Regions from separate parts of the Rhizobium bangladeshense genome, predicted to be linked through region 2. Evidence: predicted binding sites of a transcription regulator. Region 2 holds the regulator's gene; each other region holds the start of a gene.

Region 1 (7,797 bases), on a different replicon from region 2:
CGATCGCCGTCGATATGCCGAGGCCGGAGAGCAGGCGGACCAGGCTCGCGCCCGTATCCGACCAGAGCAGAAACTCGCCGGTGCGCTGGTCGGCGACAAAGGCCAGACGGTTGATCGCATCGGCAAAGCCGGCAAGGCTCGGCAGAAGCTTGTCATTGGCGTTCTCTGCCAGTCGCGTGGCCGAGCCGAAGGCATAGGATAACGCGAGCAGCACGAAGGGCAGAAGCATCAAGGCGAACTGCGCGCCGCGGCTCGGCCTCGTATTGATCCAACGCATGGAAATGCTCCGCTGATGAAGGGGAGGGAGCGCGGGTGAACCGCGCGTCCAATACGATCAGAGCGAGCCGTCCGCGGCTGCCTTCATGTAGGAATCGGTGAAGCGCAGCTTCACATTGCCGGTATCGCCCAATATCTTGCCGTCGGGCATTTCGATCCCGATGACGTCGGCGGACGACGCGCCATTGCCGAGCAGTCCCTTCTCGAAGAGGAAGTTGCGCACAAGGTCCATGGTCTTCGGCAAGTTAGGTGAGGTTGTGAAGGCAACGGCGTCAGCGGGCTTGTCAAAGAGCTTGGTGGCAGCAAGCTGGGCTTCAAAGCCGGCGAGATCGGTGCCCGAAGCCGAGCCCATGGCCTCGCGGGCTGCCTTGCCTTCCGCGGTCTCGGCGCGCAGCAGTGCGGCGGTCTCATACCAGATGCCGGCGAGCGCCTTGCCGAAGTTCGGGTTGTCCTTCAGTACGCCGCTATTGGCGACCATCAGATCGATGATCTCACCCGGCACTTCAGAACTGTCGAAAACCTTCTTGGCAGTGGGATCCTCGAGGATGGTGGAGACCAGCGGGTTCCAGGTGACGACAGCGGTGACGTCAGGCGTCTTGTACGCCGCGACCATGTCGGCATCAGACGTGTTGACCACCTTCACATCGCGCTCCGCCAGCTTGATGCTCTCGAGCGCACGGGCGAGCAGATAGTGCGAGACGGAGAATTCGACGAGATTAACGTTCTGGCCCTTTATGTCGGCAAGACTCGCCTTGTCTTTCAGGATCACGGCGTCATTGCCGTTCGAAAAGTCGCCGATGATCACGGCGGTCGTATCGACGCCGCCCGCAGCCGGGATCGATAAGCCGTCCATATTGGTCAGCGTCACGGCGTCAAAGGCGCCGGCCGTGTACTGATTCATCGACTCCACGTAGTCGTTGAACTGCGTGACTTCGATCTTGATTCCATATTTGTCCGCCCATTTCTTGACGATGCCATGGTCGGCCGCATAGCCCCAGGGCATCCAACCGACATAGATAGACCAGGCGACCTTGAAATCCGTCTTCTGTTCCGCCTTTGCGGAACCGAGCCCCAGCATCAGTGATACCGCCAGGGCTGTGGTTGAAACGATCTTCGAAAAAGTCTGCATTGAAATTCCCCTTCTGCTTTTCTTCAAAAGGGATCGGGCAATGACCATCGTGCCACCAATCCCTTGGCTTACGAGGTCTCCCGGGCTTTTGTCCCGCCGTGCACCCGACGGATTTCTCCCCGCCGGTGGTGGCTCTCGGACCAGCCGCGCTTGTGTAATGCGCCGGAACCCTAGCCACCAACTCGGCAAATTACGTGCAAGAGGTGTGCCAGCTTACAAGCTGTTGATTTTTCTGACGTCGTTTCCGTGGCTATTTTGCAGTGTGTACACTTGGTAGCATTTGCTTAATATTTGAGCGACGAGAGCGAAGCGCGCCGCCTGTAGGTGGGTCACCCACAGCGCAAGCCGCATTATTATCCGGTGATGTCGATTCAGCCTACGGGGACGTGACCTATTCAAGGGTTTTACCTTCGAAGCCCAAACTCCCCGAGCGCGACGTTGATGGACAGGATCGCCAGAGACGACTGCGGCTGATGAAGCCGCCGATGATGAGCGCCGCTCTGCTAAGTTCAAGTTCCATAATGTCGATTACGCCAGATTCGCATGTAGCCGCAAAGTTGAAGTGTCCTGATTCTGCAAAGTTGGAATGTCAGTCTCCCCGCGTTTGATGGCCTGGGAGATTGCGGATGGGACTGATTGCGATGAGCGAGCGTGATGTGCAGCGGATCGAGGTTTTGTCGAAGGTGATCGCCGGCCGGATGACGATGGTGTCGGCGGCACATTTGCTTGATCTGAGCGAGCGCCAGGTGCGGCGGCTGCTGGATAGGATCAGAACAACCGGCGCGGCATCGATCCGGCACAAGGCGATCGGCCGGCCGTCGAACAACCGGATCAGCGATGGTGTTCGGGATTATGCGGTGACGCTGGTTCGTGAACGTTATGCGGATTTCGGCCCGACTCGGCGTGCCGTGTGGCAGCCCAAAGTGACATTCTACTTTGCGCAACGGCGGACACTTCAACCTGACCGCCACACCCCATGTAGCCGGGGTGGGTTCAACGATGAAGTGCGACTTGCGATAGATGCCAATAGGTTATCAGGCGACAGTTGGGCCAGTTAGAGATGCGACAGTCTCGCCTCTCGACGCGCTGGTCAATGCCAACGTTAGGAGCGAGAATCAGCCGCACGTCGTGACCACAATTTTGAGCAAACCGGCCCCAGAAGCGACTGGTCGCGCAGACTTCCATCGCGACGATGCACGGCGACTGTTCGCTCAAAAACTGCTGCAATCGAGCTCGAGAAAGAACCCGTTAAATAGCACCGCCCCGCCGCGATCCGTTGCACAGACTTGGAAGCTCCGTTTTGCAAGGTCGATCGCAAGGATACGTCTTGCTGTCATCTGCCTCTCCTTCGCGAGCGCCACCACGACGCTGAGCGGACATCATAAGCTGACGCAGGCCGAAGGGGGCATCCACCCCATCAGTTCAGGTGCCGGCCGAACATCAGCCCGGAGCCGAGCTTTATTTGTCTTCGCCTTCCGCCTGGATGCGATCCAGCACAGCTTCCGGAGCAATGTCTTTTTTGAGCTCTTCGACTTCATGATCTGCGGCGGTCGGGACTTCGAGCCTCTTTGCAATAGCTTCGACCATGGCGATCAGGCGTGTCGTTTCGTGCTCATTTAACAAGCTGACTTGAAGGTCGAGGTCGGCCCGGATGTCGTCCTGTGCAGCCATTCGGTTCTGGTTGATCAGGACAAACGTGGAGAGAAAGATCGCCTCGACCGACGCCTCCATCGCAAGGATCACTAGAGAGGGGTCCCAGGGTTGCACCTGTGGGATCCATCCCACATTTGCGATGATCCAGACGCCATAAAAAACGATATGAATGTAGACGAACAACATTGAACCCGCAAACTTGCTGACCGCAGCAGCAGCACGCTCCTGAGCAGATGCTGCGTTCTGGCTCTGCCGGCGGCGCCGCATGATGGCTTCGATGTTGCGGGCTAAGGCGGGTGTTAATCCTGCCGCGGCCGGCGTTGTTGGGCTTTTGCTTTCCGGATGGTCGTCGTTCATTGCGTAAGTCCTGGGATTGAAATTGGGTTAGCCAAGTGCGGAAGATCGACGGCTCCGGTCTTGCTGTGTAAGACGCTGATGAAGATTGGGTGCGGTGATTGCCTTACCACCGGAGCAAGGTTGTGGCGCAGAGGCCAATGCAGTCCCACATCACGATCCTTTTGCTTCCATCCATGTCTCTCAATGGACGAGCATCCGAAAGGTTCAAGGACGGTCTGGACCGAGCTGAACGCGACGTGCCCGTTACTCACGAAAGTGATTGTTTCGACGACTGGATTAGTGTCCATCCAGGTCTTGTTGGTGATGAAAATGTCATCGGAGGTGCCAAGATCGGTGATGAGATCGCCGACGCACACTTCAGACATTCCATAGAGCGGCGATGTCTCGATGACCCTTCCGCCATTTTCATCGAACCGGTGGACGCCCTCGCCGACATGCCCGCGTGGTTATTCTGGGCGGAGATCTTAGGTCTCGAATGTGCCGAGGCCGATAGCCGGGATCATCTCCCCGATTGAGAACGGGCCGCATCACAGCGAAACGGTCATGAGCAACACGCCCGACAGCCCCTATATCTCCATGCTCCTGGAGACCACACAACGTTTATCGTTCCAACTCGGATATTCGGGCTCGAAAGCGATGAGACAGTGAGCAATCTCGCGACGAGATTTCGGCCTGCGTACGGTTAGGGCGCTGATCCCCGCCAGGCCACGCCGATCAGGAATTCCCGTTTTCGCATGAGCCTCCCCTCTCTCCGGGCAGACACCATTTGAGAGTCGCCGCGTGGTGGCAAGGTGTGATCTGCTTCACCGGAAAATGCTGAGGAGCGGCGCGCGGAGGCATCTAAAATGCGTTCCTGATCGGAAACATGTCTTCGCCGTAGTGGTGAAGCCTTGTGTGATGCCGTCGGCATAACCACCGCACCCTCAAAGGCTCGTCGTATTGATCGTGATGGGCATCAACCGCTTCGACCCCGCACACCTCACACGTCTGCTTTTCCAACTCGCCTGTCTTCACTGCTCGCTGCACAGCAAGGTGAGCATCATATTTGCCCGGATTGGCACGACGCCAATTCGCTTGGCGGGTATCGGTTTTCAGCATCGTTGCAACCTGCTTTGTATAAGTCTGTGCTCTCGTCTGACAGGTATTTGTATCACAGCCTCACGTCTTACTGCTGGGCTCCATCATGAAAATTTCTGCTTTCGGACGCCATTGCAGTTTGGCATATCAACTCGACCGGCACGCTCTCAGTGACCGTTATGGTGCGCATGGCCATGAAGTCCAGGACAAAGCGGTTATGGGTGTTGAGGTTCACGGGGCTCCTGTCAGGAGGACAGAGCAATCATCGCACGATTCCTGCCAATTGTGAAAGCGGAGAGGAAAGGCAGTGGGTGGCGCCGATGCCACATCTGATGGACGGTAGTTTCGCAAGCTGCGACACGGCGCCCATCGTAACGGTTGATATCGCGCACAAGCCTGCTATGTTCCCTTTTTGTTTTCGGCGCGAGTTCAGATGCCGATTGATTGGCGAAGCCGCTATGAACGAAAAGAGTTCACCTCCCGTCCGAAAAATCGTGCATGTCGACATGGATGCCTTTTATGCGTCGGTCGAGCAGCGCGATAATCCGGGACTGCGCGGCAAACCGATCGCCGTCGGCGGATCGGCCGCCCGCGGCGTGGTGGCCGCAGCGAGCTACGAGGCGCGCGCCTATGGCGTCCATTCGGCGATGCCATCGGTGACCGCCAAGCGCAAATGCCCGGATCTGATCTTCGTGCCGCCACGCTTCGATGTCTATAAGGCGGTGTCGCAGCAGATTCGCGAAATCTTCGCCGAATACACGCTACTGATCGAGCCGCTCTCACTGGACGAGGCCTTTCTCGATGTCACCGAAAATCTCAAGGGCATGGAGATCGCCACCGAGATCGCGTCGGAAGTCCGCGCCAGGATCAAGCAAGCGACCGGCCTCAACGCGTCCGCGGGAATTTCCTACAACAAGTTCCTGGCAAAGATGGCAAGCGACTTGAACAAGCCAAACGGCCAGGCGGTCATCACCCCGAAGAACGGGCCGGCCTTCGTCGAGGCTCTCCCCGTCAAGAAATTCCACGGCGTCGGTCCGGCAACGGCCAAAAAGATGCACGGGCTCGGGATCGAGACCGGCGCCGACCTCAAGGAGAAGACGCAGGAGTTCCTCGTCGAACATTTTGGGAAATCGGGACCCTATTTCTACGGCATTGCCCGCGGCATCGACGAGCGCCAGGTCAAGCCGAACCGGGTGCGCAAATCTGTCGGCGCGGAGGATACCTTCTCACAGGATCTCCACGCCTATGAGCCGGCCCGCCAAGGGCTTCAGCCGCTGATCGAAAAAGTGTGGGGGTATTGCGAGGCCAATGAAATCGGCGCCAAGACGGTGACGCTGAAGGTCAAATATGCCGACTTCAACCAGATCACCCGCAGCAAGACGGTTCCGGCACCTCTGGCGGCGATCGCCGACCTCGAAGAGATAGTTGGCCTCCTGCTTTCACCGATCTTCCCGCCGCGAAAAGGTATCCGTCTGCTCGGCGTGACATTGTCGTCATTGGAGCGGCGCATCTCAGCAACGGAGCCGCAATTGAGGTTGGCGCTTTAGACGCCAGCATCGGCTGGAAAAAGCGCCCGCGTGGCGCTTGACCCCGAATGTCCCTGCCGGCAGCGGCCGGAGGATTTCCTCTTCGCAAGTTTATGTGGTCCGGGTAGCGCCGCAGAAGCTGTGGTCGAGCTGTTTAGTGCAGGCGCCGCGACTTGCTTTTGAAAGGTATCGAACGGTCGACCTCACTATAGGAGCGTGTAAGATGACCACGATCTCCGCACGGTTCGCCTTTAGGTCGAGAAGCTGAGTTCCGTCAGGAGCGGGCCCGCGCGACTTCAAAACCGCAAGGCGTTAACGCTCTTCTAAGACATAGGGTGCAATTTTAGACGTTAGTGCTCCAGGAGAGACAACCCGAAATCGTGTCGCGCTTCGGGCGATGTTTCTTTGATTTCAGTCTTCACCTCTGAATGATCTCGATGAGTCTCATTGCCCGCATATTGAAGGTCAAAAGCCGCTCTCATATCCTGATCACCAGACCAGAAAGCGGGTTGTTTCCGGAAAAAATCCTCGGCACAAGAAACAAGCGGGGTGGCCAGGCAAGGCAGCGCTTGGGAATAACGGTCGGCGCTTTCGTCTGCGGCTTCCTGCTGATTGGTGGGCGCCTTGTCCAGTACGGGCTTGCCGAGGAGCCGACGACCGCCTCTCTCGGAAATCCAAGTGCCGTTGCGTCGCGGCCTGATATCGTCGACCGCAATGGCCAGCTACTGGCGACCGACGTGAACATGGTCTCTCTCTACGCAGATCCCCGACGGATCATCGATGCCGACGAGGTAGTGGAGAAGCTCGCCGCCATCCTACCGAACCTCGACTGGCGAGACACACATCGGAAGCTGAGGACGGATAGCGGCTTTCAGTGGCTGCGGCGACAACTGACACCACGGCAGCAGGCTGATATCCTCGCCCTCGGCATTCCCGGCATCGGGTTCAGACCTGAAAAACGCCGTTTCTATCCCGGCGGTCGTTCGGCGGCACATATTGTCGGCCACGTGAACGTCGATAATCTCGGCCTGGCCGGCATGGAGCGTTATCTCGACCAACAGGGTCTAGCCGACCTGCGGGCCATCGGAATGACTTCGGGCGTTTCGCTCGAGCCCGTCAGGCTTTCGATCGACATCCGCGTTCAGAACATCGTGCGCGACGTCGCCGCAAAGGCGATGAACGCCTATCAGGCGGAGGCGGCCGGCGCTATCGTTCTCGACGTTGAGACAGGTGAAGTTCTGGCAATGGCTTCGGTCCCCGACTACGATCCTAACGAGCCGTCGCGCACGCTGACTGACGGCAGCGTCGACAAGGAGTATGAGAAGGGCTGGTTCAACCGCATCAGCAACGCCACCTTCGAGATGGGCTCCACCTTCAAGAGCTTCACGCTGGCGATGGGCCTGGACGCCGAAAAGATTACTCTAAATTCTGTGGTCGATGCATCGCGGCCGATCCGCATGGGCGGCTTCACAATCAAGGATTTTAAAGGCAAGAACAGGCCCTTGACGATTCCGGAGGTCTTCCAATACTCGTCGAACATCGGCACCGCGGCCGTCGCGGACATGGTGGGGATAGAAGGCCACCAGGAGTTCCTCACCAGACTCGGCCTTCTCTCGAAGATGGAGACCGAGATGCCGGGCGTGGCCACACCGACCCAACCGCGCACCTGGAAGAAGATCAATTCAGTCACGATTTCCTTTGGCCATGGCGTAGCGACAACGCCACTTCAGACCGCCTCAGCAGCCTCGGCACTCATCAATGGCGGCAAACTTATTCCGC
Region 2 (7,797 bases):
ACGGCTTCGACTTCCATCGTCGCCTTATCGGTTTCGATTTCGGCAATGACGTCGCCTGAGGTGACCTTGTCACCCTCCTGCTTCAGCCATTTGGACAGAGTGCCTTCTTCCATCGTCGGAGAGAGGGCGGGCATGAGGATATCGATAGGCATGGGTTCCCTCCCCGATTAGAGCAGAATGTCGGTATAGAGCTCGGATGCATCCGGCTCAGGATCGGCCTGGGCGAAGTCGGCGCTGTCGGCAACGATGTCGCGGACATCCTTGTCGATCGCCTTCAGATCGTCTTCGGATGCCCAGCCCTTTTCGATGAGGCGCGCCTTCACCTGCTCGATCGGATCCTGCTCGGAGCGCATCTTCTGCACTTCTTCCTTGGTGCGATACTTCGCCGGATCGGACATGGAGTGGCCGCGATAACGGTAGGTCAGCATCTCGAGGATGATCGGGCCCTTGCCGGAGCGGCAATGTTCGAGCGCCTCGTCGGCCGCAGCTTTGACGGCGCGAACGTCCATGCCGTCAACCTGCATACCGGGGATGCCGAAGCCCGAGCCGCGCAGCGAGTAATTCGACTGCGCCGTGGCGCGCGCCGTCGACGTGCCCATGGCGTAGCGGTTGTTTTCGACGACATAGATGATCGGCAGCTTCCAGAGAGCGGCCATGTTGAAACTCTCGTAAACCTGGCCCTGGTTGGCGGCGCCGTCGCCGAAATAGGCGATGGCGACATTGTCATTGCCGCGATAGCGGTTTGCGAAGGCGAGACCGGTTCCGAGTGAAACCTGGGCGCCGACGATGCCGTGGCCGCCGTAGAAATGTTTCTCTTTCGAGAACATGTGCATCGAGCCGCCCTTCCCGTGGGAATAGCCGCTGCGGCGCCCGGTCAGTTCCGCCATCACGCCGCGCGCTTCCATGCCGGTAGCAAGCATATGGCCGTGGTCTCGATAGGCGGTGATGACCTGATCGCCTTCCTTCTGTGCCATCTGCATGCCGACGACAACGGCTTCCTGACCGATGTAGAGATGGCAAAAGCCGCCGATGAAGCCCATACCATAAAGCTGACCCGCCTTCTCCTCGAAGCGGCGGATCAGTAGCATCTCGCGATAGGCCTTGAGTTCCTCATCCCGATCGAAGTCGGCTATAGGGCCTCCGTTCGATGCTTTGGCTGCTGGTTTTGCTGCAGTTTTGCGGCTGGAAACGGTCGCGGTCTTTCGCGGCGCCATTCAACCCTCCCTATGGGTTTGTCGTTTCTCGGTGGCGCGTACCATAGGGAAGAAACATGACCACAGCAATGCCATAATTGCATGGCTCGTATTCGCCGCTAAGCCATTGGCAACAAAGACGAAATATCGATTAACTCAATTCTGGTTAATTTGAATAATGATTGAATATGACGATCTCGTCCGCACGCGACATATTCAGCTGATAACGCGCCTTTTCGTCCAACATATCCTTGTCGAGCGAGCCGTCACTGAGCAGGGCGACTTGGCTTTCCAGATGTTCGCGCTTCGCCTTCAACACCGCAAGCTCTTTTTCGCGTGCGATGCGCTGGCGCTCGAACGTCTCCGTCGCCCGCAGGCCGTAATCGCCATGGATGCAATGATAGCCGAAATAGGAGAGGAAGGCGACCGTCATGGCCGGAACGACGAAGCGGCCGATCTTTCTCTTCTTATGATGCTTTGTCCACATACACGTATGCTCTTGAACGCATTACCAATTCTTCGAGCATACCGCGCAGAGATTAACCGTTCGTTGACTCTAAATTCGAGCAACAAAAAACCCGCGCCATGAAGCGCGGGTCGGGGAGCTGAAAGTCAGAAGCGATCAGCCTTTGATGATCGAGCGGCCGGCATACTGGGCCTGAGGGCCGAGGCCTTCCTCGATGCGGATCAGCTGGTTGTACTTGGCAAGACGGTCGGAACGCGACAGCGAGCCGGTCTTGATCTGACCGCAGTTTGTCGCAACCGCGAGATCGGCGATCGTCGAATCTTCCGTTTCGCCGGAGCGGTGCGACATGACGGCGGTATAGGCCGCCTTGTGCGCCGTGTTGACCGCGTCGAGCGTTTCCGTGAGCGAACCAATCTGGTTGACCTTAACGAGGATCGAGTTGGCGACACCCATGCGAATTCCGTCGCGAAGGCGGGCCGAGTTGGTGACGAAGAGGTCGTCGCCAACGAGCTGGGTCTTGTTGCCGATCAGATCGGTCAGCGTCTTCCAGCCATCCCAGTCGTCCTCGGCCATGCCGTCCTCGATCGAGATGATCGGATACTTGCCCGCGAGTTCGGCCAAATATTCGGCCATGGCGCCCGATTCGAGCGTGCGGCCTTCGCCCTCCAGAACATATTTGCCGTCCTTGAAGAACTCCGTCGAGGCGCAGTCGAGGCCGAGGCACATGTCGTCCCCCGGCTTATAGCCGGCTTTCTCGATCGACTTCATGATGAAGTCCAGGGCCTCGGGCGCGCTCTTCAAGCCCGGTGCAAAACCGCCTTCATCGCCGACATTGGTGTTGTGGCCTTGCGCGGCAAGTTCCTTGCGGAGCGTATGGAAGACTTCCGACCCCATGCGCACGGCTTCAGCGATCGTATCGGCGCCGACCGGCAGGATCATGAATTCCTGGAAATCGATCGGATTGTCGGCATGGGCGCCGCCATTGATGATGTTCATCATCGGCACCGGCAGCAGGCTGGCGGAAGCGCCGCCGACATAGCGATAAAGCGGCAGGCCTGATGCCTGGGCGGCAGCCTTGGCGACAGCGAGCGAGACGCCGAGGATGGCGTTGGCGCCGAGGCGCGACTTGTTCGGCGTGCCGTCGAGTTCGATCATGATGTTGTCGATCTGGATCTGGTTTTCGGCATCGATGCCGCCGATCGCGTCGAAGATCTCGGTGTTGGCGGCATCGACCGCCTTCTGAACGCCCTTGCCAAGGTAGCGCTTGCCGCCGTCGCGCAGCTCGACCGCCTCGTGCGCGCCGGTCGAGGCGCCCGAGGGAACGGCCGCGCGGCCCATGCTGCCGTCTTCGAGATAGACGTCGACTTCGACGGTGGGGTTGCCACGGCTATCGAGAATCTCGCGGGCGATGATATCGGTGATTGCAGTCATGGGTTCTTCCTGCTCGGTGGGTGATAGGTCGTTCGAAGCCTGTCATAATCGAAGGCGTGCAAATTACAATGCCGCAATTTCCTGCCTTCGAACGGTATTATGTCGTGGCCTAAACCACGATCATGTCAGCCTGTTGAACGTCAGGCCTTGGCGATTGCGTCGAAGGCAAGCAGCTTCTCAAGCAGGCGCGGCATGTCCCTGAGATAGACCATATTCGGGCCATCGGACGGTGCGTTGTCGGGGTCCTGATGGGTTTCGAGGAAGACGCCGGCAATTCCCGTCGCGACCGCCGCACGCGCCAGCGTTTCCACGAACTCCCGCTGGCCGCCCGAGGAATCGCCCTGCCCGCCCGGCTGGGCAACGGAATGCGTCGCATCGAAGACAACGGGAGCGCCCATCGCCGCCATAATCGGCAGCGAGCGCATGTCGGAGACCAAAGTATTGTAGCCGAAGGAAGCGCCGCGCTCGCACAGCAGCACGTTTGGATTGCCGCTGGCGTTGAGCTTCTTCAGGACGTTCTTCATGTCCCAGGGTGCGAGGAACTGGCCCTTCTTGACATTGACGGCGCGGCCGGTCCTGGCGGCGGCGATCAGAAGGTCGGTCTGGCGGCAGAGGAAAGCCGGGATCTGCAGGACATCGACGATCTTTGCCACCTCCGCGCATTGCTCGGCGGTGTGGACGTCGGTCAAGACGGGAAAGCCGAATTCCTTTTTCAGATCGGCAAAGACCTCCATGCCCTTCTCCAAGCCGATGCCGCGCTCGGCCGAGAGGGAGGTGCGGTTCGCCTTGTCGAAAGAGCTCTTGTAGACGAGGCCTATGCCGAGCTTGCCGCAAAGCTCTTTCAGCGTGCCGGCCACCATGAAGGCATGATCGCGGCTTTCCATCTGGCAGGGGCCGGCGATCAGCGACAGGCGGCCTGTATTGGAAAAGGTGACTTGACCATCGCCTTCGCCGATCTTGACTTCGGAATTCGTATCGGAGCTCATCGTGGTTCCTCGAAGGCAAAGAGCGTGCCCTGGCCGGGCGCGGGCTTCACCAGAATGCGGTTGTTCTTACGCGTATACGTCACCCCGTTAGCAGCCAAATGCGCTTCTGTCACGGCAAGATCGGCGACATTGAAGAGGATTGCCCGGCCGCGCAGTCCTCGCTCGGCGGGTGAGACCGCGGTCTCGAAATAGGCCTCCAGCCCCTCCGGCGTCACCAGGCTGATCCTCGCATTCGAGGCCGCGATATTGACGCCAAACCCGGTTTTCTCGGCTGCCGATTGCGCTGCGGCAAGGCCGACGAAGGCGGCGAAAGCCGCCGGCTCCGGTGCGCAGAGCGCCACCTCAGCAATGCCGGTGACGCCATTGTCATGCCTTTCCAGCGAACCGCGATCGGCCGGCAACGGGTTGACGCGCTCGACGGCAAAGAGAAGCAGATCGGGCGCGCGGAGATCGCCGGCAAAAGCCAGTCTGAAGCTCCCGATGCTCTCGGAACCATCCGGCATTTTCATAGTCCGACTAAACTCCAGCATCTTGCCGGCGCTCGATCCCTTGTCGATGAAACTCTTATGATCGAGCCCGCAATCCCCGGTGCCGAAGGCTATCGCCGAAAGCCCCTCCTCGCCGCAGCGGAAGCGAAAGGCCTGGTTGCGGGCGGTAAAGACGTTACCCTGCCGCGCCGATAGCTCGCTCTCCTCGACGCTCGCTACACCGAGCGGCTCCAGATAGGTCTTGTCGGCAAAGAATACGCAGGCATTCTCCGTGCCGAAGGGGTGGCGCGCATCGGCGGCAACGGTGAAGCCGAGTTTCCCGAGCCTCTCGCGCGCCAGGTCTATATTGACGACAGGCAACACGACATGATCCAGCGGGTGCGGCTTGGCGGAATGGTCTTTCATAATGTCCCTCTCCCTGAAATGGCATGAGATGTGCGACGGCACGCGGTCAATTCAAGGCTTGCGCGCCAAATCCGGCGAATGAAAATAAAAATCTCAACGAGTTGACGGGAAGTTTTACGGAAATTTAGCTACTTGCAGAACACATATGGAACATATAGTGTCTGTTCTGGATTTGTTTCAATCACGGGGTCTGACGTCGATGCTCACGCGCAAACAACAGGAGCTTCTCCTTTTCATTCATGAGCGCATGAAGGAATCCGGCGTTCCTCCCTCTTTCGACGAAATGAAGGATGCTCTGGACCTCGCCTCAAAATCAGGCATCCACCGCCTGATCACGGCGCTAGAGGAACGCGGCTTCATTCGCCGCCTACCGAACCGCGCCCGAGCGCTCGAAGTGATCAAGCTTCCAGAGGCCTATAGCCCCAGTCTTCAACCGCGCCGCGGTTTTTCGCCGAGCGTCATCGAGGGCAGCCTCGGCAAGCCCCAGCCGGTCGCCGCCCCTGCTGCGGCAAAGGCGGTCGCAGACAACGGCAACTCCGTCTCCGTGCCGGTCATGGGACGTATCGCCGCCGGCGTTCCGATTTCGGCGATCCAGAACAACACGCACGACATCGTCGTTCCCGCCGATATGCTTGGCTCCGGTGAGCACTACGCGCTGGAGGTCAAGGGCGATTCGATGATCGACGCCGGCATCTTCGACGGCGATACCGTGATCATCCGTAACGGCAGCACTGCAAGTCCCGGCGATATCGTCGTTGCCCTCGTCGACGACGAGGAAGCAACGCTGAAGCGTTTCCGCCGCAAGGGCGCATCGATCGCCCTGGAAGCCGCCAACCCGGCCTATGAGACCCGCATCTTCGGACCCGACCGCGTCAAGGTGCAGGGCAAGCTGGTCGGCCTCATCCGCCGCTATCACTGACGCTGGACGGGCCGGAATCGGTAAAACTGTTGCTGCGCCAATCATAGGCGCGGTGGCGCATCCATGGCCGCGATAATGCATCGAAGGCCGTCGCGACCTCGAGGCCGCTCTCAGTGAAACGCAATTCGACCGAACCGGTCCTGCGCAGCGTTTCGCCGGTAAACAGCGCCGCACCCGAGCGGCAGCTGGCGAAGCGCAGGCGTACAGACGTCACGACAATATCGCCGGCATCGCAAGCGGGGCCGAGATAGGCGGCATTTTCGATGACGGTCACGATATGACCGTTTGCAAGCTTGGCTATGCACCAGGCTTTCCTGAGGCAGGAAAAGCTTTCCGCCTCAGCGCCGGCCGCGGCCGCCTGCATCGCGATCTTCGCTTCGTTCTGCTGCTCGCGGGAAAGCCTGAGGCGCCTCTCCTTATCCTCCGGGATCGCAGGACTATCCAGCATCCTCGGCGGATTATGCACCGTCAGAACGAGCGCCCTCTGCCACTGATCGAAGATGAAATCCGGCGGCCTTTCGCGATTGGAGGCCATTGCTGCCGGCGTGACGACCGCGACGAGCGCGCCGTCTTCCGAAATCACCAGATCCGCCGGCCGGGATGCCGGCAGAACCACTACTGCAAGCGTCGAGACGGCGATGAGAGCGGTGCCGACCTGGCGCAGCCGCGTCCGCAGCAAGGTCATCAGCAGGAAACCTGCCACGGCCAGCGTGAAATACCAGCTGGGCAATCGACCGACGCCGATATTCCCGCCCCAACCGGATATCGTCTTTGCCACCACGATCACCAGATCGAGGCCGAATCCGACCACCTTCCAAGGCAATATATCAAGCCCGAAAGGCATGAGCAGCATCGCCAACAACCCGGCCGGCATGACGATGAAGGAGATGATCGGCATGGTCGCGAGGTTTGCCGGGAGACCATAGGCCGTCAGGCGATGAAAATGCTCGATCGAAAACAGCGCCGTGGAAAAGCCGCCGATCAGCGAAGTCAGGAAAACGCCGCTGAAAAAGCGTGCGACCGCAGCGGCCAGCAGCAGGGCCGGCATTTTCGGCAGGGCGCTTTCGCCGACGCGCCGTTCCTTCCACAGCTGATAAGCCGATACCAGCGCCAGCGTCGCGGCAAAGGACATTTGAAAACTCGGGCCCAGGACTTCGGAAGGTGAGATCGCAATGATAACAAGCGCGGAAAGAGCGACGTTGCGCAGGCTAATCGACGGCCGGTCGAAGAAGACAGCAATCAGCATAATGGCCATCATGATGAAGGCGCGCTCTGCCGAGACGGCGAAACCCGAGATCAGAAAATAGGCCGTGACGGCGATGAGCGCTCCGGCGGCGGCGAATTTCTTGGTCGGATAGGCCTGAGCGACACCGGGAAAGAGGCTGAGCAGCATCCTAAAGCCGACGAAGAAGATGCCGGCCGACAGAGCCATGTTGAGGCCTGATATAGCGATAATATGGGCAAGGCCTGACTGGCGCAGCGCGTCCGTCGTCTCGTTCGAAATCGCGCGCCGCTCGTCGGTCACGAGAGCGGCGGCAAATGCGCCTGTGTCGCCAGGCAGGATCGAGCGTATGCGATCGCCGATGCCGCTACGCAGCCTATAGAGCCACTCGAGCAGGGCATCGGAACTCCATCTCGCCTCCGGCGGCGCCGCCTGCGCTTCGAGCTTCGTCGGCGCGCCGTAGAAGAAGCCGTTCGCACCGACGCCATCGAAATAAGCCCCGAAGGAAAAATCGTTGAGCTCGGGCAGCGCCGGGCCTGCCGGCGGCGTCAGCCGTGCCCTGCCGGTGATGATATCACCGATCTCGAAAGGCACATCGGCGCCGCGGGCGATGACGGTTACCCGCCTCGGCGGCCGCTTCACCTCCGGCTCGGCGGTGCCTGTGAGGGCAAGAATATAGCGCCATCG
Region 3 (7,797 bases), 1.6 Mb from region 2:
AGCGCCTTCGCCTTCGCCGCCTTGGTGAACCTCTTGATCACCATCTCCCGCTTCAGCCGCGAAATATGGTCGATGAAGAGCACACCATTCAGATGGTCGATCTCGTGCTGCAGGCAGGTGGCGAGCAGGCCGTCGGCTTCCACCATCTGTTCCTTGCCCTCGCGATCGAGATATTTGACCGAGACGACAGCCGGGCGCTCGACCTCCGCATAATAGTCCGGAATGGACAAGCAGCCTTCCTCATAGACCGAGCGCTCGTCGGACGATTTGACGATCTCCGGATTGATGAAGACTTGCGGCTGCTTCTCCTCGCCCTCACGAGAGACGTCGATGACCAGCATGCGGCGCGGCACGCCGATCTGGATTGCGGCAAGGCCGATGCCCGGCGCGTCGTACATGGTTTCCAGCATGTCGTCGGCAAGGCGCTGCAGATCGGCATCCACGCGTTCGATCGGCTTGGAGAGCTGACGGAGAAGGGGATCGGGAAGAATGATGAGTGGCTTGATGGTCATGGGCGTTCCCATAACCCATCTTTTCCCGCTATGGAATTATCCGGTGGGCGGGGAAGACGCTTTTTTGTCTCCCCGCCCCGAATTTCGCCATAAAGTCTCAGGCCGCCTGGCGCGCAGCGACGACGGCATGGCCTTCCGGCCGGGCGCGGAAGCGGCGCAGCAGCTCGATCAGCTCATCCACCTCATCCTTGAGGCGGCGGGTTTCCGCCGAAGTGCGCTCGACCATGCCGGAATTCTGCTGGGTGATTTCGCCCATGCTGCGGATCGCCACGCTGACCTCGTTGACGCCGGTCGCCTGATCGCGGGCGGCGGCGGCGATATCGGCGACGAAGCGGTTGATGATGTCGATGCGGCTGATCATGTCGTTCAGCGCTTCGCCGGTGCTGGAGACGATGCCCACGCCCTCATTGACCTGGCTCGAGCTTTGCGAGATCAGATTCTTGATCTCCTTGGCAGCTTCGGCCGTGCGCTGCGCGAGCTGGCGGACTTCCTGGGCAACGACGGCAAAACCCTTGCCCGCATCGCCGGCGCGCGCCGCCTCGACGCCGGCGTTCAGCGCCAGAAGATTGGTCTGGAAGGCGATTTCGTCGATGACGCCAATAATTTTGGATATTTCGGTGGAAGACTTCTCGATGCCGGCCATTGCCGAGACGGCGCTGGTGACGAGCTCACCTGAATTCTTCGCCTTCTGCTGCGTTTCGCGAACGGCGTCCGAAGCCTTCTCGGCATTGGCGGCGGTCTGGCCGACGCTGACGGAAAGCTGCTGCAGGGCGGCCGAACTCTCCTCGACGCCCGCTGCCTGCTGGGCGGTGCGCAGCGCCAGATCGTTGGTCGCATTGGCGATGACGTCAGCGCCGCTCATGATATGGCCGGACGTATCGCGCACGGATGCAAAGGACTGGCGAAGGGCGCTGACGGCGCGGTTGTAATCCTCGGCCATCTGCCGGAAATTGCCCGGCAGGTCGGACGGCAGGGTGGCTTCGAGGTCGCCGTTCGACAGCGCTTCGAGACCGCGACGCAGCTGCTCCAGCGCCATTGCCTGATCGGACTCGGCTTTCGCCCGCTGCTCTTCCAGGTCCTGACGTTTGGCCTCAAGCGTCTCGAGGTAGACCGAGATGGAATAATCCATGTCCAGCATGCCGGCCTTGATGACTGCCGACAGCTTCTCGGCGAGCAGCTTGCCCTGCTGGCGTGCGAAGACCGACGGCCACTGCTTCTCCATGATGCCCTTGACGAGTTCGGACATGACAAGGGCATAGCCACCGACGTACCAGCGCGGCTCCAGCCCGATGCGGGCATGGGTGCGGCCGACCGCCGTCACGCCGTTAACATAGGTCTCGTCGAAAGCGCCGCTGGCAAGATTGGCCCAATGATCCTGCTGGCGCTTCTTGGCATGGCCGACATGGTTCTTGTCGGCGAAAAAGCTGGAGACGGCGGGGGTCCTGGCGACCTTGGCGTAAAATTTATCGAGAGCGCCGCCGATGAGCTCGGTGATGACAGGCCTGAGATCTCGTATCGACTTTCGCGACGCGTCGTCGAGTTCGATGAAATCCAGGCGCTGCCTGAGGCTGTCGGTCTGTCGGGATGGCATTGGGATCTCTGTATTTGTCGCAAAGGCGCGGGAGGGAGTTTCTGTGCCGCAGGTTTGGCGAATATGGTTGAACAATCGTTAAAGCTGGCCGGATTTCTTCTGCCGAGACCGAAGCGCGACATGTTCAAGATGTTGGGGACCGGCGATTTCGTTCACGTTTTGATCTTCATCGCGTCGTTTCTTCTGTTATGGTTGCGGCATGACCGTCAATTCCGATTCGCTCGCCTTTTCCGTCGCCTCGATCAGTCCGGCCATGCTGGCGCTTGCCGGCGGCGTTCTCGTCGCCCTCGTGCTTCTGGTGATAATCCTTCTCTTGCGCGGCGCCAGCCTTCGCCGCGAGCAGGCGGAGGAGGCGAGCCTGCGGGCTGGCGAAAGCGAGGCACGCATGGCCGAGCTTTTGAAGATCCAGGCGGAGATGCAGGGCCGCATCACGGCCATGGCCGAGGTTTTCGGCGCGCGGCAGAGCGAGCTCAACCAGGCAATCAGCCAACGCCTCGACGGCATGTCGCAACGCGTCAGCTCGACGATCACAGAGCAGACGAAGTCTACGCACGAGAACCTGCAGCGACTGCAGGAGCGGCTGGCGGTCATCGATGCGGCGCAGAACAATATCCAGACGCTCGCTAAGGACGTTGTCGGACTGCAGGCCATTCTCTCGAACAAGCAGACGCGCGGCGCCTTCGGCCAGTCGCGAATGGAGACGATCGTCGCCGACGGCCTGCCGATGGGTGCCTACGCCTTCCAGCAGACGCTCTCGAATGGCTCGCGGCCGGACTGTACGATCCGCATGCCGAACGGCGCGCCGCCGCTTGTCATCGACGCGAAATTCCCGCTCGAAGCCTGGAACGCGATCCGCGACGCCGGCAGCCCAGAGGCCACCAAGATCGCCAGCCAGCAGTTCCGGCGCGACATGGAGATCCATATCCGGGATATTTCCGAGAAATATCTGATTCAGGGAGAAACCCAGGATACCGCCTTTCTCTTCGTGCCGTCGGAATCGATCTTCGCGGAGATCCACGAGAACTTCGAAGCCCTCGTGCAGAAGGCGCACCGGGCGCGCATCGTCATCGTCTCGCCATCGCTGCTGATGCTTTCGATCCAGGTCATCCAGGCGGTGCTGAAAGACCAGCGCATGCGGGCGCAGGCGCATCTGATCCAAGGCGAGGTGGCGCTACTGATGGACGATCTCGGCCGCCTCGACGAGCGGGTGCGCAAGCTGCAGGGCCATTTCGCCATGGCGCAGAAGGATATCGACATGGTGGTCACGTCGGCCGACAAGCTCACCAAGCGCGGCGCCAAGATCGAGGCGCTGGAATTCGAGGCGGGCGGCGACGCCAAGCCTGCCCGCGAGGGCGAGGCGCCGGCCAAATCCGTGGAAAGCCGCACCGGCCTTCTCAAGCTTCGGGTGGTTGACGAGGAATGACCGCTTCGGGCAGTGTCTGCCCGCATTCTATCAAAGAATTGGAGCATGATGTCGCCCGCATGCTCCAAAGGACGGGACATCCTCATGATTACAGTTTTCGGGTCCATCAACATGGACCTCATCGCCACGACGGAGCGCCTGCCGAAGCCCGGTGAGACGGTCGCCGGCAACGGTTTTGCAACGGCTGCCGGCGGCAAGGGCGCCAACCAGGCGCTGGCAGCGCGCCGCGCCGGCCGCTATGTGCATATGGCCGGCGCCGTCGGTAAGGATGCTTTTGCCGCCGATGCGCTCGCCCTGCTCGACGAGGCGGGAACCGACCTCTCTCTCGTCAAGCATGTCGACGGTCCCACAGGCACGGCGCTGATCCTCGTCGGCGGCGACGGCGAGAACATGATCGCCGTGGTTCCTGGGGCCAACGGCCTGGTCACGCCCGGGGATGCGGAAATCGCGATCGGCCGCATGAACGAAGGCGACATACTGATGCTGCAGCTCGAGGTGCCCGTCGCCGCCGTCGAGCGCGCGCTCTCGGCTGCGCGCGCCAAGGGCATCACCAGCATCCTCAACCTCGCTCCCCTGATCCCCGATGCACCGCGTCTCGGTCGCCTGGCCGATATCGTCATTGCCAACGAGACCGAGTTCGAGCGGCTTGCCGGACAGAGCGACATGGGCGCAGAGGCGCGTGAGGCAGCACTTGTCCGCCTACACCAGGAAACGGGCCAGACGCTGATCGTGACGCTCGGCGGCGACGGGGTCATCGCCATCCGCGAGGGGGCAATATCACGGGCGCACGGGCTGGCGATCGATCCTGTCGATACGGTCGGGGCGGGAGATACCTTCTGCGGCTATTTCGCCGCCAGCCTCGACGAAGGACTCGACTTTCCCACGTCGCTGCGCCGCGCGGCGGTCGCCGGTTCACTCGCATGCCTCAAACCAGGCGCGCAACCGTCGATTCCCTTGAGTGAGGAAGTCGCAGACAGGATATAGCCTGGCCTCCTTGCGAAAAGCTGCCGGATCTCCTGCAATTTCAAGGGGATTTTTGCGGCTTTCCTCACATATACCATTAAAGTTTCACTCAAATTTAAGAGGTCTCCGGCGATCTTCCCGGTGATCGCCGGATCTTCGCGCTTGCGGATCGCGGCTCATGCGGCTGCTCCATGACGGAGCGATGCCATCGCTCCTGTGCCGAAGAATGCCCGTTCGGCGCATCCTTGCCCGAGGAACCCATGTTCATTTTTCGCATGAAATCGCTTGCGGCGAAACTAATCGTCATCACCGGCATAGCCATCGCGCTTGTTCTCATCGTTTCGAACTTTTTCCTCATCGGCCAGACCCGGGATCGCGTCCAGACGCTGACGATGGATCAGGCCAATCTCGAGGCAAAGTCGATCGCCAATGAAATCGCCGCCAATGTCGGCGAACTCGCCAGCGCCGCGCGCAGCATGTCGGGCGTCATCGGCCGCGCCCATGAAGGCAAGTCGCTCGATCGCAAGGGCATGATCAACGTGCTGAAAGCCAATCTGGAACAGAATGCCTTCGCCTTCGGCAGCTGGTTCTGTGAGCAGCTCGGTGCGCTCGACGGCAAGACCACGGAGATCGCCAATAATAACGATGAAGGCACCAACAAGAACGGCGCCTTCACGCCCTACTGGTCGAAGACCAGGGATGGCGGGATCCAGTATTCGACGTTTGACAATGATTATGCTGCCGAATGGTGGAAGCTGGCTGCGGACAGCGGCAAGGGCGCGATCACGACGCCCTACCTCGCCGAAGGAACTGAAGTACCGACGCTGCTGACTTCCATTGCCTATCCCGTCATGTCGGGCGGCAAGATGATCGGTGTCGGTGGCGTCGACATCTCGCTGAAGTCGCTGACCGACAAGCTGCAGGCGCTGCACCCCTTCGGCTCCGGCCGCGTGACGCTGCTGTCGCAGGCCGGCAACTGGATCGTTGCGCCGATCCCCGACCTGATGACGAAACAATACGACGGCGAGGGCGCTGACGTCGTTAAGTCAGCCCTGTCGAATAAGCAACCCGGTCTTGTCAGGAACCTCACCTATGACGGCCTCGACCCCTTCGACCGCGTCGTCTATCCGTTCGAGGTCCCCGGCGTCAACGCCACCTGGGTCGTGCTCGTCGACGTCCCGCATGCGGTGATCAACGCGCCGGTTGAAGACCAGACCTACATGATGATCGCCACCGGCCTGATCGTGCTCGGTGCGGTGATGCTCGCACTCTATTTTGCCGTCCGCTCGCTCGTGCAGCGCCCCCTCGGCAGCCTTGTCGCCAGTGTCAAGTCGCTCAGCGATGGCGAATATGCCGAACCCGTCGCTGCCCAAGACCGTACCGACGAGATCGGCTCGGTTGCAAAGGCGCTCGAGGGATTCCGCTTCAAGCTCGCAGACTCCAAGCGCCTCGAAGAAGAGGCCACCCACCAGCGGCAGGCTGCCGAGACCGAGCGCAGCCGCTCGGAATCGGAACGGCAGCAATCGGTGTCGCTGCAGCGTCATATCGTTGCGACCGTTGGCGCCGGCCTTTCCGAGTTGTCTCAGGGTAATCTGGGTTACCGCATCACCGAAGAGTTTCCGGGTGAATACGGCAAGCTGAAGCAGGACTTCAACGCAGCGCTTGCGAGCCTTGAAGAGACCATCAACACGATGAATCTCAGCGTCATCAACATTGGTGCCGGCACCGGCGAGATTAGCAACAGCGCTTCCGACCTCGCCAAGCGCACCGAGCAGCAGGCGGCAAGCCTGGAAGAGACGGCCGCGGCGCTCAATGAGCTTACCGCGCAGGTCGATTCCAGCGCCGAGAACGCGCGTACGGCAGCCGACAACGTCAGTCTCGCCTGCCAAGATGCTGAGAAATCGGGCGAAGTGGTGCAAAAGGCAATCGCCTCAATGCAGGGGATCGAGCAGTCTTCGACTGAGGTTTCGCGGATCATCGGCGTCATTGACGAAATCGCCTTCCAGACGAACCTCCTGGCGCTGAACGCCGGCGTAGAGGCGGCACGCGCCGGCGAAGCCGGCAAGGGTTTTGCCGTCGTCGCTCAGGAAGTTCGGGAGCTCGCACAGCGTTCGGCCAATGCGGCCAAGGAGATCAAGACGCTGATCAACACTTCGGCCGTCCAGGTCAAGGAAGGCGTCGATCTCGTCGGGCGCGCCGGCGGCACTTTGCACAAGATCGCCGAACAGGTGATGGGCATCAACAGCCTCATCCGGCAGATTTCGGCCTCGGCCAGCGAACAGGCCGTCGGGCTGAAGGAAATCAATCAGGCCATGAACCAGATGGACCAGGTGACGCAGCAGAACGCGGCGATGGTGGAAGAAGCGACCGCCGCCAGCGTGGCGCTCAACGACGAGGCGCAGACGCTGAAGGCGCTCGCCACTCGCTTCAGGGTCTCGGGCTCGGCCAACGCGGCTGCGCTCGCCTCCATGGCGAGGCAGATGCGCGCGCCGGCTGCGGCCACCTCGCATTTCACGGCAGCTCCTGCGGTCCGCCATGCGGCCGCCCCGGCGACCCGCCGAACCACACCTCAATCGCATGCCTCGGCTGCCGTGGCCCAGGACAACTGGGAAGAGTTCTGACCGTTCAGCCCTGCATAAATAAAAAGGCGCCTGCGAAATCAGGCGCCTTTTTTCGTTCACGGATCGATGCGGTTAGAGCGGTTCAGCTTTTCACGGAAGCGCAGAACCGCTCTAACCTTTTGGATTTACGCAATTCCGGACGGAAAACCGCTTCACACTTTCCTGGAATTGCTCTAGGCGGCGTTCGACGTCTGCTCCTCGTTGAGGAAGGCATAGATCGCCGAGGCGGAATCGGTGGCCCGCAGCTTTGCAACAAGGTCCTGATCGCGCAGGACGCGGGCGATGCGCGACAAGGCTTTGAGATGATCGGCGCCGGCGCCCTCCGGCGCAAGCAGCAGGAAGACCAGGTCGACGGGCTGATCGTCCAGCGCTTCGAAATCGACCGGCTGCTCCAGCCGGGCGAAGATGCCGACGATTGAATGAATGTTCACCAGCTTGCCGTGGGGAATGGCGATACCGTTGCCGACACCGGTCGAACCCAGGCGTTCGCGCTGCAGAATGACGTCGAAGATCTCCCGTTCGGAGAGCCCGGTGATCCTCCCGGCTCTTGCCGCCAATTCCTGAAGCAACTGTTTCTTGGAATTTACTCTGAGGGCGGGAATGATCGCATCCTGATGGAGCAAATCTGCCAATGCCATTTCTTTTTCCTTCTGTCGCCGGGATCAGTCGATGCGAGGAGCGGCGGCG
Region 4 (7,797 bases), 2.1 Mb from region 2:
GACCTGCGTGTCGATGCCGCGCTTCTGGCCGTTGCCGAGGTCGATGATCTCCTTCGGCTCGCCGAAATAGACGCCGCCCGTCAGCTCGCGGATGATCAGAATATCAAGGCCTTCGACCAGTTCCGGCTTCAGCGACGAGGCCGAGGCGAGGGCCGGATAGCATATGGCGGGGCGCAGGTTTGCGAAGAGCTGCAGGTCCTTGCGCAGGCGAAGCAGGCCGGCTTCCGGGCGCACGTCGTAAGGCACGCTATCCCATTTCGGGCCGCCGACGGCTCCGAAGAGAACGGCATCGGCGGCAAGCGCCTTCTGCATGTCGGCTTCCGAGATCGCCGCGCCATGGGCGTCATAGGCAGAACCACCGACAAGGCCTTCCTCGGTGACAAAACCGGCATCCATCGTCTCGTTCATATAGGTGATGATCTTGCGGACCTCGCCCATGGCCTCGGGACCGATGCCGTCACCCGGCAGCAGGAAAAGATTGCGCGCTGTCATGAAACCCTCCTGGAAAAACAAGTTGCGGCTTCTTAGACCCCGGAAATGGGCATTTCAAGCGAGAGAAAGGGTGAATCGGTACGCTTCGCTCTCAGCGCGCCGATGGTTGCTCCGAGGCCGGCAACCGGATTAGAACGGCAGGCTCAGTATTTATTTTCCCGGATGTCGCCCATGCCTTCAGCACCCCTTCATCTCGACACGCCTCTGGTTCGAACAGCATCTGGCTACAGCGCCAGCGGCAAGCCGCTCTGGCTGAAGCTCGATGCACTTCAGCCTTCCGGCAGCTTCAAGCTGCGTGGCGTTGGCCGGCTTTGCCAGCACGAGGTGGAAAAAGGCGCGCGCGAGATCTTCTGCGCCTCGGGCGGCAATGCCGGTATTGCCGCGGCCTTTGCCGGCCGGGCGCTCGGCGTGCCGGTCACGATCGTCGTGCCGGAGACGACGGCGGCCGATGTTCGGGAGACGATTGCCGCAACCGGTGCGAATGTGCTTGTCCATGGAGCGGTTTTCGACGAAGCCAATGCCTATGCGATCGAACTCGCCCGCAGCTGCAAGGCGAGCTATGTGCATCCGTTCGACCATCCGCTTCTGTGGGATGGTCATGCCACGCTGATCGATGAGGTCCTGGCCAAGGGTGCGACATTCGACTGCGTCGTCACCAGTGTCGGCGGCGGCGGACTGCTTGCCGGCATTGTCGAAGGGCTGAAGCGAAACGGCCTAACCGACCTTCCCGTCATCGCGGTTGAAACCGAAGGGGCGGCTTCGCTACATAAAAGCCTGCAGGCGAACGAGCGTGTTACCCTCCCAGCCATCACCTCAATCGCCACGTCGCTCGGTGCACGGCAGGTGGCGCAGCATGTCTTCGAGCTGCCGAAGCAGCATCCGATCGAAAGCGTCGTCGTCAGCGACGGCGATGCCGTTGCCGCCTGCCTGAAGTTTGCCGATGCGCACCGCCTCCTCGTGGAGCCGGCCTGCGGTGCGGCGCTGGCCGTTGCCGATGTGCATGCCGGTCTGCTTCAGCGCTTTGACAGCCCGCTCATCGAAGTCTGCGGCGGCATCGGCGTGTCGCTGGAAAAACTGAAACTCTGGAAAGAGAAATTTCTCTGAGCTGCGGCGAGGATGTTGCAGCGTCCTTGCGCGTGTGAAAGAAAAAGCCGGGCGAAAGCCCGGCTTGATCAATCGGCAATTCGTCAGGGCTTAAGCGGCCCATGGGTGCGACGCGGCGTTCTTCTTTTCGAACTCATCGATCGCCTTGCCCTTTTCCAGCGTCAGACCGATATCATCGAGGCCGTTCAGCAGGCAGTGGCGCTTGAACTCGTCGAGATCAAATTTGATGGAGCCGCCATCGGGGCCGGTGATCTCGAGGTTCTCGAGGTCCACCGTGAGGATGGCATTGGAGCCGCGCGAGGCGTCGTCCATCAGCTTGTCGAGATCTTCCTGGCTGACCTTGATCGGCAGGATGCCGTTCTTGAAGCAGTTGTTGTAGAAAATGTCGGCGAAGCTCGTGGAGATCACGCAGCGGATGCCGAAATCGAGCAGCGCCCAAGGAGCGTGTTCGCGCGAGGAACCGCAGCCGAAATTGTCGCCGGCGACAAGGATCTTGGCGTCGCGATAGGCCGGCTTGTTCAGCACGAAATCGGGATTTTCGGAGCCGTCTTCATTGTAGCGGGCTTCGGCGAAAAGGCCCTTGCCGAGACCCGTACGCTTAATGGTCTTCAGATAGTCCTTCGGAATGATCATGTCGGTGTCGATGTTGACGACCGGCAGGGGCGCTGCAACGCCCGTGAGCTTCACGAATTTATCCATGACCCATGCTCCATTCAGCAAATCTACTTTCCTGAATGTGCATCTAGTCCAGTTTTTTGCCGAAATGAAGGAGAATCTTTCTAAAGTGGCGGCCACGCGACGTTCGCGTGGCCTGGCGACGGTGCACGGCCTGTTACTCGGCGGGCGCGTTCAAGCCCCAGAGGACGCCGAACGGATCGCGAAGCTGGCCGTAGCGGTCACCCCAGAACATCAGTTCGACCGGCATGACGACTTCAGCGCCGGCGGCCACCGCACGATCCCACCAGAAATCGATATCGTCGATAACAAGCTGGATGGCGAAGCCTTCATGGCCTTTGAAGGGATGGCCGTATTCAGGATAGGCATCCGCCAGCATGAAGGAGCTGTCATTGATATAGAGATGAATGTGCATCGTCCGGCCGCTTTCATCGACCGGCACCCTGTGGGCCTCTTCGGCGCCGAAGGCCTTCTTGTAGAATTCCGCGGCTTTTACTGCGCCATCGACAGTGAGATAGGGCAGCAGGCCATTCTTCACCGGCGGCAACTTGGCCGGTTTGTTTTCCGTCGTCGTATCCATGCTCGTCCTCCATCGTTTTTGAGCGCCGGCTGAAAGCCTGGCTGCTTCAAAGACGTATCACGGAAGCATGATCCGACAGTGTCGGCGAGTTTTTTGAAGGCAGGTCTTAGAGATCGATGATCGTGCCGCGACCATCGTTCCAGATGCGCATTTCCGGCTTACCGTTGTTTGCCTTGGCGCGGACGGGGGCGGGCTTCATCTTCATCGAAAGCGCGCGTCCGACCATGAGCACGGTCAGGATGCCGCCGACGGCAAGCGTCACCGAGAAGGTGAGAAGCAGCATGGCGACAAAGAAGGTGGCGCCGGCAAGCATGAAGAAGATGGAGCGAATGTTCTGCATGGTTTGAAACCTTTCTACCGAAAGGAATGTGGTTCTTCTTTTTTCTGTCTGCAAGGCAAGCATGGCTTTTTGTTGTCTTGCCGCGTTCTGAGAAGCTTGGCACTAATGGCTGATGAACCAAATCCCGCCTTTCCGTTCCTTAAGTCTGCGCCGCTCGGTGCTGAGTGTGCCCGCCATCAATCTGCGCGCCCTCGAAAAGAGCCATTCCCTTGATTGTGATGCCGTTATTTTCGATCTGGAGGATTCGGTCGCGCCCGAGAACAAGGGGCAAGCGCGGGAAAATCTGCGTGCTTTTTTTGCCGGGCCGCCGCTTGCGGGCAAGGAAAGGGTCATCCGCATCAATTCTTTGTCATCTGAATTCGGGGCGGCGGATCTCGATCTGGTCAAGGCGCTTTTGCCCGACGCCGTTCTCCTGCCGAAGGTGGACGAGCCTCGAGTTATCGCTGAGACCAGCGATCTGCTTGCCGATGCACAGGCGCCGGAGGAGCTGCGCATCTGGGCGATGATCGAGACGCCGCGCGGCGTGCTGAATGTCGGGGCGATCGCCGAATCCGGCTGCATGCCGGGGGCACGGCTCGATTGCCTCGTCGTCGGCCTCAACGACCTGCGCAAGGAAACGGACGTCCTGTCGCAGCCTGGGCGAAGCTTTCTCGTGCCCTGGCTGATGCAGATCATCCTGGCGGCCAAGGCTTATGGGCTTGATGCGCTCGACAGCGTCTTCAACGATTTCCGGGATGCCGAAGGTTTCGACGTCGAATGCGGGCAGGGTCGCGCCATGGGTTTTTCCGGCAAGATGTTGATCCACCCCTCGCAGATTTCGGCCGCCAACCGGCATTTCGGCCCGAGCGAGGAGGAGATTGCCGAAGCGCAGGCAATCATATCAGCCTTTGCGGATCCGGCTGCCAGGGGCCTCAACGTCATCAATGCGAACGGGCGGATGATCGAGCGGCTGCATCTTGTCCAGGCCGAAGCTCTGGTTCATAAAGCTCACCTGATTTCTGCAAGAAAGCCCGCCTGATGAAACTCTATCGCTTCCTGACCGGCCCCGACGACGCTTCCTTCTGCCACAAGGTCACCGCCGCCCTCAACAAGGGCTGGTCGCTGGAGGGTTCGCCGACCTATGCCTTCAATGCGGCAACCGGCGCGATGCAGTGCGGCCAGGCAGTCGTCAAGACTGTCGAAGGCAAGGATTACGATCCGGAGATGAAGCTCTCCGAGCAATAGCGTCTTCTGCCGGACGCGCGGTTTCAGCGTTCGGCGGCTTCCTCGGCGCTGGCCTCGATCCGCTCCATATCCTCGTCGCTCAGCCCAAAATGGTGGCCGATCTCGTGGATCAGGACGTGGGTGATGATATCGCCGAGCGTCTCGTCGTTCTCGGCCCAGTAATCGAGGATGGGGCGCCGGTAGAGACGGATGCGGTTCGGCATTTCGCCGGTTTCCACCGTGAAGCGTTCTGAAATGCCCCTGCCTTCGAAAAGGCCGAGCAGATCGAAAGGGGTTTCCAGCGCCATATCCTCGAAAACGTCGTCATCGGGAAAATCCTCGATCTCGATCGTGAGATTGGTCGTCAGCTGGCGGAATTCATCGGGCAGATGGCTGTAAGCCTCCATGGCCAGCGACTCGAAAGTGCTGATCGTCGGCGCATGGCGGTCCCGCCAATCATCGCTCTGGTCTATGCGGGCCATGAATATTCCTTCCTTTGCGGGCCCATATAGAACCTTTGCCGCCGATTTTCGAGTGCGGAATCAAAGGCAGGAATAAATTCATAGAAAATGGTTGTTGACTCTTCCTCAGCTCTCTGGAATCCATAAGAACATAACAGGAACAAGACGGACGGAGTAAACGCCATGGCGCAGAACGCCTTGGCGCGCGAGCGGCTTTTTGCGCTCCGCGAAACCATCGCCAAGCTGGAAGGAAAACCTGCGCCGGCACTTGCGGCAGCGGAGCGGGAAGCCCTGGCTTCGGGGAGGACCGGGCGGCAGGATGCGGAACGGAATGGGCGCGGACAGCGCCTGCCGTTCGGCGTGACACCGCTCGACGAAGCGATGGAAGGCGGGCTGCCGCTCGATGCGATAACGGAAATCCGTTCCACGCTTTTGCGGGATGCGGGAGCCGCCTGTGGGTTCGCACTTGCGGCCGCAGCGCTGCTGCAGCGGGTGGAGGAGGAGGCGAGCGACTGTTCGCCAATACTCTGGATCGGCGATACGGTCTCGACGATGGAGGCTGGCCTTCCCTATGCGGTAGGTCTGCAGGATTTCGGCTTGCGGCCCGAGCGTTTCCTGCAGGCTTTGCCGCGCAAGCTCGATGAGGCGCTCTGGCTTGCGGAAACCGCGGTGGAAAGCGGTGCCTTTTCGGTCGTCATCCTGGAGATCAGGGGCAATCCTGTACATTTCGGTCTGACCGAGAGCCGGCGGCTCGGTCTTCGCGCCAAGGCGGCCGGCCGGCCTCTCTTCCTGCTTCGGCAGGCGGGAGAGGAGGAGGCAAGCAGCGCCGTCTTCCGGCTGCTTGCCCAGCCCGCACCGTCCGGCATGCGGGCTCTGTCAGATGGATCGAGGCTTGCCGGCAGCATCGGCAATCCGGTTTTTCGTCTCAGCCTGGAGAAGAGCCGTAACCCGGCTCCGCTCTCCCTTCTTCTGGAGTGGAACCCTCATGAACGTCAGTTTTTCCCCATCGGCGAACCAAGGCACGCTCTTACTCCAGACGAACGGTCAGCGTATCCTGGCGCTCAGCTTTCCGCATCTTCCGACGGACAGGATCGCCCGCAGAAAATGGGGCCTTTCCTGGCGTTTGAAAGGGCGTCCTGAGGCTGCGCCGATCGTCTGCGCCGGAAAGCACGAGAATGCCATGCGGCTGACGGCGCTGGACGAGGCCGCGGAAGCGCTTGGCCTGAAGAAGGGTCAAGGCGTCGCGGAAGCGCGCGCCATGCACCCGAAGATCGATATCGTCGAGGAGGATCCGGCCGCCGACGCGCGGTTGCTCGAAGCCATCGCCGACTGGTGCGACCGCTATACGCCGCTGGTGGCGATCGACGGACGAGACGGGCTGTTTCTCGATATTAGCGGATGCGCCCATCTTTTCGGCGGCGAGAGAGCGCTGCTGAATGATATTCTCCTCAGGCTCTTCCATATGGGGCTCGACGTCCAGGGTTCGATCTCCTCTTCGCCCGGCCTTTCCTCGGCCGTCGCCCGTTTCGGCAATGGCGGCGTCATCGAAGACGAGGAAATGGAAGATGTGCTGGCGCCGCTGCCGGTCGCCGCGCTTCGGCTGAACGAAGAAACCGTGGCATCGCTGAAGAAGCTCGGGCTCAAATATATCGGCGATGTCATGAACGCGCCGCGGGCGCCGCTGACCCGCCGTTTTGGAGCAAGCTTGCTTTTGCGGCTCGATCAGGCGCTCGGACATGACGAGGAACCGGTTTCGCCGCGCCTGCCGGTTGCGAGCCTTTCGGCCGAGCGGCGGCTGGCCGAACCGATCGGCACCGAAGAGGATATTCTCGCCCTTGCCGGCCAGATCGCCATGTCGCTGAAACCCTCCCTGGAAGCCCGCGGCGCCGGCGGCCGCGTCTTCGAACTCGTGCTGTTTCGGGTCGATGGCCGGGTTTTCCGGATTTCTGTCGGCGCTTCACGGCCGCTCAGGGAGCCGAAGCGGATCGCGGATCTTTTTTCCCAGCGTCTGCAGGCAATCCATGACGATCTCGATGCCGGATACGGTTTCGAGATCCTGCGGCTGAATGTCGTGCGCCATGAGCCCTTCGAGGACACGCAGGGCGATTTCGATGGCGGCCGGCAAAGAGAGATCTCGCTTGCAGCTTTCATCGACCGCGTCTCGGCGCGCCTTGGCGCGGACTGTCTTCAAAGCTTTCAGCTCCGCGAAAGCCATGTGCCGGAGCGTGCGGTTATCGCATGCCCACTCATGGAGAATTTTCCGCCGCAGCGCAGGAGCGGGGAAAGTCGTCTTTTCCCCGCTCGGAGCGAGCGGCCCCTGAGGCTTTTTGCCAAGCCGGAACCGGTGGAGGCTTTGCTTGCCGAAGTCCCGGAGGGGCCGCCGCAAAGTTTTCGGTGGCGCCGCATTCAGCATCAGGTTCAGCGCAGCGAAGGCCCGGAACGGCTTGCCATGGAGTGGTGGATCGATGGCGCCGACGCCAAAACGCGTGACTATTTCCGTGTCGAAGACAATTCCGGGCATCGTTTCTGGATTTACCGCGAAGGCTTTTACGGTGAAGAGCCGCCGCCGCGCTGGTTCATGCATGGGATTTTCGCATGAGCGCGGCACCTGCATTTTTCGAGATCGGCGCCCGCACCAATTTCTCCTTTCTGGAGGGTGCCTCGAAGCCTGAGGAAATGGTGGTGCAGGCCGCCGCACTGAAACTTTCCGGTCTTGGAATCGCCGATCGGAACTCAGTTGCCGGCGTCGTCAGGGCGCATGCGCAGGCGCAGGAGATCGAAGAGAAATTCAGAAGAAGGTACGAGAAGAATCTCGATGACAGAGAGGAGGAGAAGGTTCTCGACCCAATTCGGATTCAGCCGGGCGCCCGCCTCGTCTTTTCGGATGGAACGCCTGATATCCTTGCCTATCCTGAGAACAGGCGAGGGTGGGCGCATCTCTG

What was found. The regulator LexA, encoded in region 2, represses DNA repair genes until DNA is damaged. The targets are predictions, from matches to a motif close to TGTTCNNNNTGTGTTCNG.
Region 1: dinB (DNA polymerase IV) is a predicted target of LexA. The motif match lies at 4,895-4,912, and genes of this name have one in related genera.
Region 3: J2J98_RS02025 (DNA recombination protein RmuC) is a predicted target of LexA. The motif match lies at 2,253-2,270, and genes of this name have one in related genera.
Region 4: J2J98_RS30410 (ImuA family protein) is a predicted target of LexA. The motif match lies at 5,001-5,018, and genes of this name have one in related genera.

What each region holds. Positions count from the first base shown of each region.
Region 1 covers NZ_CP071616.1:133,865-141,661, reverse strand. Annotated here, with positions in the region: gene J2J98_RS28440 (ABC transporter permease) at 1-277, opposite strand, end outside; gene J2J98_RS28435 (putative urea ABC transporter substrate-binding protein) at 335-1,405, opposite strand; guanidine-I (ykkC/yxkD leader) riboswitch at 1,481-1,590, opposite strand; partial or broken gene J2J98_RS28430 (helix-turn-helix domain-containing protein) at 2,032-2,313, shown strand; gene J2J98_RS28425 (DUF1003 domain-containing protein) at 2,864-3,415, opposite strand; gene J2J98_RS28420 (hypothetical protein) at 3,553-3,930, shown strand; gene J2J98_RS28415 (hypothetical protein) at 4,256-4,513, opposite strand; gene dinB (DNA polymerase IV) at 4,951-6,039, shown strand; gene J2J98_RS28405 (peptidoglycan D,D-transpeptidase FtsI family protein) at 6,456-7,797, shown strand, end outside.
Region 2 covers NZ_CP071612.1:2,039,655-2,047,451, reverse strand. Annotated here, with positions in the region: gene J2J98_RS10010 (pyruvate dehydrogenase complex E1 component subunit beta) at 1-152, opposite strand, end outside; gene pdhA (pyruvate dehydrogenase (acetyl-transferring) E1 component subunit alpha) at 168-1,214, opposite strand; gene J2J98_RS10000 (FtsB family cell division protein) at 1,360-1,680, opposite strand; gene eno (phosphopyruvate hydratase) at 1,816-3,090, opposite strand; gene kdsA (3-deoxy-8-phosphooctulonate synthase) at 3,231-4,076, opposite strand; gene J2J98_RS09985 (VOC family protein) at 4,073-4,969, opposite strand; gene lexA (transcriptional repressor LexA) at 5,169-5,888, shown strand; gene J2J98_RS09975 (ComEC/Rec2 family competence protein) at 5,869-7,797, opposite strand, start outside.
Region 3 covers NZ_CP071612.1:410,848-418,644, reverse strand. Annotated here, with positions in the region: gene def (peptide deformylase) at 1-512, opposite strand, end outside; gene J2J98_RS02030 (globin-coupled sensor protein) at 610-2,103, opposite strand; gene J2J98_RS02025 (DNA recombination protein RmuC) at 2,303-3,526, shown strand; gene J2J98_RS02020 (ribokinase) at 3,611-4,510, shown strand; gene J2J98_RS02015 (methyl-accepting chemotaxis protein) at 4,750-7,110, shown strand; gene ptsN (PTS IIA-like nitrogen regulatory protein PtsN) at 7,284-7,748, opposite strand.
Region 4 covers NZ_CP071612.1:4,316,564-4,324,360, reverse strand. Annotated here, with positions in the region: gene leuB (3-isopropylmalate dehydrogenase) at 1-492, opposite strand, end outside; gene J2J98_RS20805 (pyridoxal-phosphate dependent enzyme) at 664-1,596, shown strand; gene leuD (3-isopropylmalate dehydratase small subunit) at 1,687-2,295, opposite strand; gene J2J98_RS20795 (VOC family protein) at 2,429-2,851, opposite strand; gene J2J98_RS20790 (hypothetical protein) at 2,958-3,191, opposite strand; gene J2J98_RS20785 (HpcH/HpaI aldolase/citrate lyase family protein) at 3,304-4,209, shown strand; gene J2J98_RS20780 (DUF1737 domain-containing protein) at 4,209-4,415, shown strand; gene J2J98_RS20775 (metallopeptidase family protein) at 4,439-4,876, opposite strand; gene J2J98_RS30410 (ImuA family protein) at 5,039-5,995, shown strand; gene J2J98_RS20770 (Y-family DNA polymerase) at 6,036-7,454, shown strand; gene J2J98_RS20765 (error-prone DNA polymerase) at 7,451-7,797, shown strand, end outside.